Regions from separate parts of the Pseudomonas sp. PKS genome, predicted to be linked through region 1. Evidence: riboswitches for the same ligand, from Rfam matches in the RefSeq annotation. Region 1 holds a riboswitch; the other holds the start of a gene.
The links. A riboswitch is a leader RNA that binds a small molecule or an ion and turns the genes downstream of it on or off. The one in region 1 is predicted to bind cobalamin.

Region 1 (4,410 bases):
GCGTAGGCAGCCAGGTACAGCGCGTCGAGGTTGGCCATAGCCGCTTTGTCGAGCGTGAAAGTGGGGTCTTCGGCGATGCCCAGCTTGGCTACTGAAAATGCCTTGCGGGTGAAATAGAACGCGGCATAGGCCAGCCACGTGATGATGAATATCTGAACGCGCCAGCGTTGAAGGGATTTCCAGTAATGGTGGGCGTTCTCAGGACTCTTGTACATGTTGTTGTCCTCTGTTGATTACCGCGACGTAGGCCTGACACCCCTGCACTGCTCGATCAAGGCGCCGGCCGGGAGGTATCCGGAGCTTGCGACCTTGATGTTAGCCTCTGGTCTAGACCAAGAATTGACCCTACAAGCCTGTTTCTACGTGCAAAGTCAATTTTGGGGATGGGTGTGACTGGGCTTAAGGCACAAGCCTGCGAACAAGCCGTCAGTGGTCTTCGCTACGCCATTGTCGTGGGCTGACGCCAAACCAACGGCGAAACGCCCGGGAGAAAGCACTGGTTTCGGAGTACCCGAGCAACCCCGCCAAGTCGGACACTGGCCGCTTGGGCTGTCGCAGGTAATGCACCGCCACTTCACGGCGCACCTTCTCAACCAGCTGGCTGAAGCTCACTCCCGCCTCACGCAGATGGCGCTGCAACCCGGCCGCACTGAGCTGCAGCGACTGCGCGATCGTCTCGAGGCATGGCTCTCCGCTGCTCAGGGCAAGGCGTACCTGAGCGTCCGCTTCTTCCAGCAGATTGCGCCGTTGATCGCGCGCGCCTAGGCGCTGGAGCACGTCTTGAACCAGAAACAGCAAGTTGGCATCGCGCTCCGGCATCATCTGGTCCTTGAGGTCAGTCTTGGGTACCAGCATCGAGTTGCAACTGCGATCGAAATAGACAGGAGCGCCGAACGCCCTCTGATGGGCCAGCCCGTCTTGTGGGCGCGTATGCTCGAAGCTGACCGCGAAGGGCGCCCAGTCCTTGCCCAATACGTGGCGCATCAGGTTCAGCGCCATGCCCATGGTCAATTCGGCATCCTGGCGGCGCTCCAGAATGGCGCTGTGTCGCACCTGATAATCGAAGCGATAGCACTCGCCGCAGTCGACCAGCCGTATCAAGGTATCGTGCTGATGATAAGGAAACGCCGCCACGAAATTGCGCAGGGCTTCCTCCAACGTATTGGAAAACAACCCGACATAGCCCAGCAGCCCCAGGGCTTGGGGCTGAAACTGCAGACCGTAATGCAAACCGAAATTGTCGCAGTGCGACTGGCGGGCTGCCTCCTCGAGCACCCGGCAGTAATTGGTGAGCGGCAGGCTGAGCGTGGGTTGGCGCAGGCTTTCAGGATTGACGCCGGCACGTCCCAGCACCAAGTCGATGTCACCCCCGACACCTGTCACGAACCCCTCCAGCCCACTGGCAGCAGCCGACAACACGCCGAGGTTGCCCGCTACGGGTGAAACGGTGCAGCAGTGCAGTGGAGAACTCATGGTCTATTCCAGTTCGAATTCGTAACCTCGCTAATGCAAACGCTGTGCCCTTGTATCGCCCTCTCAAACAGGCCCCTTGCAGGCAAAACACCTTCCAACGACTGCCCTGGACTGGGGCAATGAGTAACATCGCGTAACAAACAGTCACGCGAGAAAGCCGGTTATGCCGGAACGCCCCGTTCGGTTGACTGCCCCGCCCATTAATGCTCAGATGCGCCCCAGTTTCAGGTGTCCCCTGCCGCCGTGCCGGGGATTAAACGGGAAGTCGGTGCGTCGCCTTGCGCGATCAGTCCGGCGCTGCCCCCGCAACGGTAAGCGAGCGATGCATTCGATACGCCACTGTGCCGCCGGCATGGGAAGGTGAATGCTTCAAGCCCCTCGCAAGCCCGGAGACCGGCCTGTCACCGATTTTGGCAACACCCGCGGTGGGCGGGCGCGGGCCGGTCTTGGGCAGCCCACTGCCCGCGATTCCCTTGCGCGCCGTCCCCAGTCGGGCTTCATTCACCCCGGTACGGTTGGTCTGCATGTCATCCCCTACCCTACGTCTGGAAAGCTTGCACTGGGCCCCCTCGCCCGGCGGTCAACGCCTGCTCGACGATATCGACCTGCAAGTCCAGCCCGGCGAATTCGTCGGCCTGATCGGCCCCAACGGCAGCGGCAAGACCAGCCTGTTGCGCTGCGCCTATCGCTTTACCCGGCCCGATGGCGGGCGCGTACTGCTGGAAAACGAAGACATCTGGCAACAGTCCCCACGCTGGGTCGCCCAGCGCGTGGCGGTGATGCTGCAGGAGTTTCCCGAAGATTTCGGCCTGAGTGTGCGCGACGTGGTCGCCATGGGCCGAACCCCGCACCAAGGTTGGTTCGACAGCCATGACGACCAGGCATTGATCGATGCCTGCCTGCAGCGACTGGGCCTGCATACCCGAGCCAACCAGGGCTTCGCGCCGCTATCCGGGGGTGAAAAGCAACGTGTATTGCTGGCTCGGGCACTGGTGCAGCAACCGCGCTTGTTGATCCTGGACGAGCCGACCAATCATCTCGACCCGCGTTACCAACTGGCCTTGCTCGAACACCTGCGTGGCACTGGTCTAGGCCTGTTGGCGAGCTTCCACGACCTGAACCTGGCCGCAGCCTTCTGTGATCGCCTGTATGTCCTCGATGCAGGGCGCATCGTCGCGCAAGGCACGCCGGAGCAAGTGCTGACCGAGCACCGCCTGGAGCAGGTCTTTGGTGTTCGCGCCCTGGTCGATCGCCACCCTTTGGCGTCCCACCCACGTATTACTTGGATTACCCCCGCATGAAGCGACGCCTGACTCATCTGGCCCTGCTCGCCGCCCTGCCCCTCACAGCCTGGGCTGACAGCTACCCCGTCACCGTGCGCAGTTGCGAGCGCGACATCACCTTCACCCAAGCGCCGCACCGGGCTGTGAGTCACGACATCAACCTCACCGGGATGCTGCTGGCCCTGGGGCTACGCGAGCGGATGGTGGGCTATAGCGGTATCAGCGGCTGGAAGACCCTCGACCCGTCCCTGCGTGACGCCTTGGCCGGCCTTCCTGAGCTTGCACCGCGCTACCCGTCGCCGGAGAACCTCCTTGATGCCCAGGCCGACTTTCTGTTCGCCGGCTGGGGCTACGGCATGAACGTGGGCGGCCCGCTGACGCCACAGACCCTGGCACCACTGGGTATCCCCGTGTATGAGTTGAGCGAATCCTGCTCCTGGATCATGCCCCGGCGCCGGGCAAGTTTGGAGGATCTGTACCAGGACCTGGACAACCTGGGGCGCATCTTCGACGTTCAACAGCGCGCCAACGTGCTTGTCGAGCACCTGAAGCAGCGCGTTGCGCGGGTTCACGCGCAATTGGACCAAGTGCGGCACAAACCCCACGTCTTTCTCTACGACAGCGGCGAAGACCGCCCCACCACCTCTGGCCGGCTCGGCATGCCCCAGGCACTGCTAGAGGCCGCCGGTGCCGACAACGTGATGGATGACGTGAATGCCAGCTGGACCCAAGTCAATTGGGAGAGCGTGGTGGCGCGGGATCCGGAGGTGATCGTCATCGTCGATTACGGCCCGACGAGTTGGGCGCAAAAACGCGATTTCCTGCTCAATCACCCCGCCTTGAGCGAGGTAAAGGCCATCCGCGAGCATCGCTTCGTGGTGCTGTCGTACCTGCAAGTCACCCCGTCGGTGGATAACGCAAGCGCCATCGAGCAACTGGCGGCGGCCCTGCATCCGCAACTGTTCGCCGAGGCAGCGCACTGATGCCGGTTCGTAGCCCAGGAGGCTATCGCCTGCTGATGTCGCTGCTGCTGATCGGTGTGCTGTTCTCCTGCCTGCTGTCCCTGGGCTTTGGCGCGGCCCATGTGCCGCTGGCGAAGGTCACGGGCATCACGCTGTATCAGTTGGGTATGACCGATATGGGCGACTGGACCCGGGGGCAGGCGCAGATCGTCTGGCAGATCCGCGCCCCGCGGGTGCTACTCGGGGCCTTGGTAGGGGCTGGCCTGGCCCTGGTTGGTGGTGCCCTGCAGGCCGTCACCCGCAACCCGCTGGCCGATCCACACCTGCTGGGTGTCAGCTCCGGTGCGGTGCTGGGGGCGGTGCTGGTGGTGCTGTTCCTCGGCACCTTTGCCGGCCCCTTCAGCCTGCCTCTGGCGGCCTTCGTCGGTGCCTTGGGCAGTATGTTGCTGGTCCTGGCGGTGGCCAGCCGGCGCGGTCGGCTGGACAGCGACAGGCTGCTGCTGGCCGGAGTGGCTGTGTCGTTCGTGGTGATGGCGCTAGCCAACCTGCTGCTGTACACCGGCGACCCCCATGCCGCCAGCTCGGTGATGTTTTGGATGCTCGGTGGCCTGGGCTTGGCGCAGTGGCCGCTGCTCTGGCTGCCGGCGATCTGCGTGCTGGCTGGGTTTGTGCTGCTGATGAGCCTGGCCCGG
Region 2 (4,410 bases), 170 kb from region 1:
GAAGGCCTGATGGTAATCAGCAAGGCTCAGGCTTTGGGCACAGGGGCGCTGGTCGAGATGATCCAGGTCGTTGGTCACCCCACCCAACAGCTGATGGATCAACGCGGTACCGCTGTCAGGCAGGCCTTGCACCGGGTACCCCTGCCCTTGCAGCGCCCGGAGGATGTTCAGCGCTGCGCCGGGTGTGTCCAGGCCCACGCCGTTGCCGATGCGCCCGTCGCGGGTCGGGTAGTTGGCCAGCACCAACGCCACGCGTTTCTGGGCGTTGGGCAGACGCGCCAGCTCCACCCAGCGACGCGCCAGCTCGGCGACAAAATCCATGCGTTCGGGGTGGGCGCGATAGCAGACCACGTCGGACTGGCTGCGCTCGCTGCGCCAGGCCAGGTCCTTGAAGCTCACGGGGCGCGTGATGATGCGCCCGTCCAACTCCGGCAAGACAATGTGCATGGCAAGATCCCGCGCGCCCAGGCCCTGCTCGTTGGATTCCCAGGCCGGCTGGTTGTCTTGGGCGCAGATTGCCTGCAACACCGGGATGTCTCGGCGCAGCGGGCGCAGGTTAGGTTGCTCCGGACTGGACAAGGCAAAACCGGTGGTGTTGACCACCACCTCAGCCTCGACTTCATCCAGCCAGGTCTCGACCTGAGCCAGGCAGGCCGCCTCCTTTAGGCTGGCCACAGCGATAGGCAGCGGATTGAGCCCCGCCGCCTGCAAGCGCTGGCAGAAGGTATCGATAAACGCCGTGTTGGCCGCTTGCAAGTGCGAGCGATAGAACAAGATGGGGGCCACAGGCCAGTCGGGCTGCCATTCGCGGTACCAGTCCTGCAACACGGCGCTGGGCTTGGCGGGGTGGTACACCGTAGTACGCGGCAAGGGCTGTGGCTCTTCCCAGGCGTACTCGCGCCCGAGCCACAGGCTGGCCAGGCAATTGAAAAGGTTCGCGGCATTGGCCTTGCCCCCCTGGCGCAGGTAATGCCAGAGGCGCTCGGCCTGGTCACCGGTCACGGTGCCCAACTGGGTCAATTCCGGGTCCGGGCGGTCGTCGCCGGGCACCAGGATCAACTGCACGCCCCGGGCGCTCAGTTCGACCAGTTGCTCGACACCATAGCGCCAGTACCCGACACCCCCATGCAAGGACAACAGGATCACCTTGGCATGGCGCAACACCTGATCGATGTACAGATCGACCGAAGCGTGGTTCTGCACCTGCATGGGGTTGGCCAGTCGCAGGCTGGGGAAATCCTCCGGCAACTGCTCGGCGGTTTCGGCGAGCAGCGCCAGGTGCGAATCACCGCTGCAGAGGATCACCAGTTCGGCCGGGGTCTGGCCGAGGTCGGCAATGCTGTCGTCCGGCACGAAGCCGCCGGGCTGGGTCCGCAGCAGGTGCATGGGTCAGGCGTCCAGGGCCTGGCGCAGGCGCGCTTCGAGCGCGGCGGCGTCCAGTGCCTGGCCGATCAGTACCAGGCGGGTGATGCGCGGCTCGTCGGCGCGCCAGGCGCGGTCGAAGTGCTTGTCGAAACGGGTGCCCACCCCCTGAATCAGCAGGCGCATCGGCTTGCCGGGGATGGCAGCGAAGCCCTTGGCGCGCAGGATGCCGAATTCGACCACCAGTTGGGTCAGGGCATCAAGCAGCAGGCTTTCGTCCGCCTCTGGCAGGTCGATGGAAATGGAGTCGAAGGCATCGTGGTCATGATCGTCATGATCATCGCCGTCGTGGTGCGCGTCATGGTGGGTACGGCGACCATCGATGTGCGCCTCAGCCTCGGCGCCCACGCCCAGCAGCACTTCCAGTGGCAGACGGCCGCTGCTGGCCTCGATCACCTTGACCGCCGGCGGCAGCTCTTCGGTGACTTCGGCGCGCACCTTGGCCAGGCCTTGGGCATCGATCAGATCAGCCTTGTTCAGCACCACCAGGTCGGCGCTGGCCAGTTGGTCGGCGAACAGTTCATGCAGGGGCGATTCGTGGTCAAGGTTGGGATCGAGCTTGCGTTGAGCGTCCACCTGATCCGGGTACGCGGCGAAGGTACCAGCGGCCACGGCCGGGCTATCGACCACGGTGATGACCGCATCGACGGTGCAGGCATTGCGGATTTCCGGCCACTGGAAGGCCTGCACCAACGGCTTGGGCAGGGCCAGGCCGCTGGTTTCGATGAGGATGTGGTCCAGATCGCCGCGGCGGGCGACCAACTCGCGCATCACCGGGAAGAACTCTTCCTGCACGGTGCAGCACAGGCAGCCGTTGGCCAGTTCGTAGACCCGGCCGCTGGCTTCTTCCTCGGTACAGCCAATGCTGCACTGCTTGAGGATCTCGCCATCGATGCCCAGCTCACCGAATTCGTTGACGATCACCGCGATGCGGCGGCCCTGGGCGTTGTCCAGCATGTGGCGCAGCAAGGTGGTCTTGCCCGAACCGAGGAAGCCGGTGACGATGGTGACGGGGAGCTTGGCCAGTGTTTTCATGTCGCGATGCCCTTGGCAGGATGGCGCGGGCATGCAGGACGAGTGCCGCGAGCCTTGCCGGCCGGGCCTGTTCGCCACCGGATCACCCCGCCCGGTTGAAAGTCGAAATCGTCTCGAGGCAGGTCTCCTGGCTTGCACCTTACCGGCCGTGCCGGTGGAGCGACGCCTTCCCGCGCCTGGGCGCAGTGGCTGTGTCGATCCGGGTGGGTGCCTACAGTTGCGGGGGCAGCCGCGGCTTGTACCGCGTTCCCGTCTTAGCTCCGGCCAACGCCGGAGAACCTCGAATCGGCAAGGCTACGCAGTGGCCGGCAGGCGGTCAACCACGGCGCGTCAGTTTGGAGGCAGGCCGCTTGGAACAGTCGCCCTGCCCCCTGTGGGAGCGGGTTCACCCGCGAAGCGCACTATTCGGTAGGATTCCAAGCGAGCTCGATCTTTTACCGCCTAGCCTCTGAAGGATCGGCGCACCGCAACCTTGCAGATTGACGCCACGTCGCCCCCATGCTTTGCTTGCACCTTGCGTTCAGGTGCCCCGTCAAGGGGTGAAACGGGAAATCGGTAACCAAGCCGATGCTGCCCCCGCAACGGTAAGCGAGCGAAGCGTCTTGACCACTGTGCCGCGTCGTATGGCATGGGAAGGTGATGCTTTCCAGGAGCCCTGCTCCTCCTCGCAAGCCCGGAGACCGGCCTGGCGTCAATAGAACACCCCGCGGTGGGCGGGCGCTGTCACCTCTTCTGGGTCAATCGTGCCCGGGATGACGCGCGTGTCCGCCGCCTATAAAAAGCAGAGGAACGCCCCATGTCGATTACCAGCACCAAACACAGCATCGCCACTCCCGTCAGCCTCAGCCAACGTGTCGTCGTTGCCGTCGGCGCCAGCCTGCTGGGCTTGTGCCTGGTCTATTTCGCCGGTTTCTCGCACATCGAGGCCGTGCACAATGCCGCCCACGATACCCGCCACAGCGCCGCCTTCCCTTGCCATTGAGTACACCTGCATGATCAAGCGCATCGCCCGTACAGCAGGTTTCAGCGGGCTGCTCGCCGCCCTATTGCTGACCTTGCTGCAAAGTCTGTGGGTCAGCCCGTTGATCCTTCAGGCAGAAACCTTCGAGAGCGCCGTCCCCGAGCATCATGAGCATGACAGCCCCGTCGCTGCGCATTCCCATGACACAGAGGCCTGGGCACCGGAGGATGGCTGGCAGCGTCTGCTCGCCACCACCGGTGGCAACCTCGTGGTGGCGGTCGGTTTCGCGCTGATCCTCGCCGCGCTGTACAGCCTGCGCGAGCCGAACCGAGTGATGACCGGGGCACTGTGGGGGCTGGCGGGCTTTGCCGTGTTCTGCCTGGCACCCACACTGGGGTTGCCGCCGGAGCTGCCAGGCACAGCGGCCGCCGACCTGGGGCAACGCCAGAGCTGGTGGATCGGCACTGCGGCCGCCACGGCCACGGGCCTGGCCCTAGTGGTATTTGCCCAGCACTGGCTGCTCAAAGTGCTAGGCGTTGCCTTGCTGGTGGTGCCACACGTGATCGGCGCACCACAACCACCGGTGCATGAAAGCCTGGCACCGGAAGCACTGGTGGCCCAGTTCAAGCTCGCCTCCTGGCTGACCAACGCCGCGTTCTGGCTCGCCCTTGGCCTGCTCAGCGCTTGGCTTTATCGCCGAGCCAACCAGGCCTGATGCGCGACGTGTCGTCCGAGCCGGTATTCTATGCCGGCTTCGGCTGCTGCAAGGGCTGCCCGGTCGAAACCCTGGAGCAGCTGTTGCGCACGACCCTGGCCACACACCGCCTGTCCGCCGACCACTTGGTCGGCCTCGCCAGTATCGATCTCAAATTCGATGAGCCTGGGTTGCAGGCCCTAGCCGAACGGCTGGGCATCCCCCTGATGGTATTCCCGGCCACAGACCTACAGCCCTTCGAGCCGCAGCTCAGCCATCGCTCGCCTGTTGCCTATGC

Region 2: it holds a riboswitch for cobalamin, as region 1 does, so the genes downstream of both, cobW (cobalamin biosynthesis protein CobW) here and ABOA88_RS01370 (ABC transporter ATP-binding protein) in region 1, are expected to answer to the same signal.

Annotation. Positions count from the first base shown of each region.
Region 1 covers NZ_JBEGDO010000001.1:278,103-282,512, reverse strand. The annotation lists gene ABOA88_RS01380 (MFS transporter) at 1-215, opposite strand, end outside; gene qhpR (AraC-like transcriptional regulator QhpR) at 427-1,473, opposite strand; cobalamin riboswitch at 1,683-1,889, shown strand; gene ABOA88_RS01370 (ABC transporter ATP-binding protein) at 1,998-2,774, shown strand; gene ABOA88_RS01365 (ABC transporter substrate-binding protein) at 2,771-3,739, shown strand; gene ABOA88_RS01360 (FecCD family ABC transporter permease) at 3,739-4,410, shown strand, end outside.
Region 2 covers NZ_JBEGDO010000001.1:109,910-114,319, reverse strand. The annotation lists gene cobN (cobaltochelatase subunit CobN) at 1-1,386, opposite strand, end outside; gene cobW (cobalamin biosynthesis protein CobW) at 1,390-2,457, opposite strand; cobalamin riboswitch at 2,558-2,755, opposite strand; cobalamin riboswitch at 2,963-3,160, shown strand; gene ABOA88_RS00540 (CbtB domain-containing protein) at 3,254-3,439, shown strand; gene ABOA88_RS00535 (CbtA family protein) at 3,450-4,133, shown strand; gene ABOA88_RS00530 (cobalamin biosynthesis protein) at 4,133-4,410, shown strand, end outside.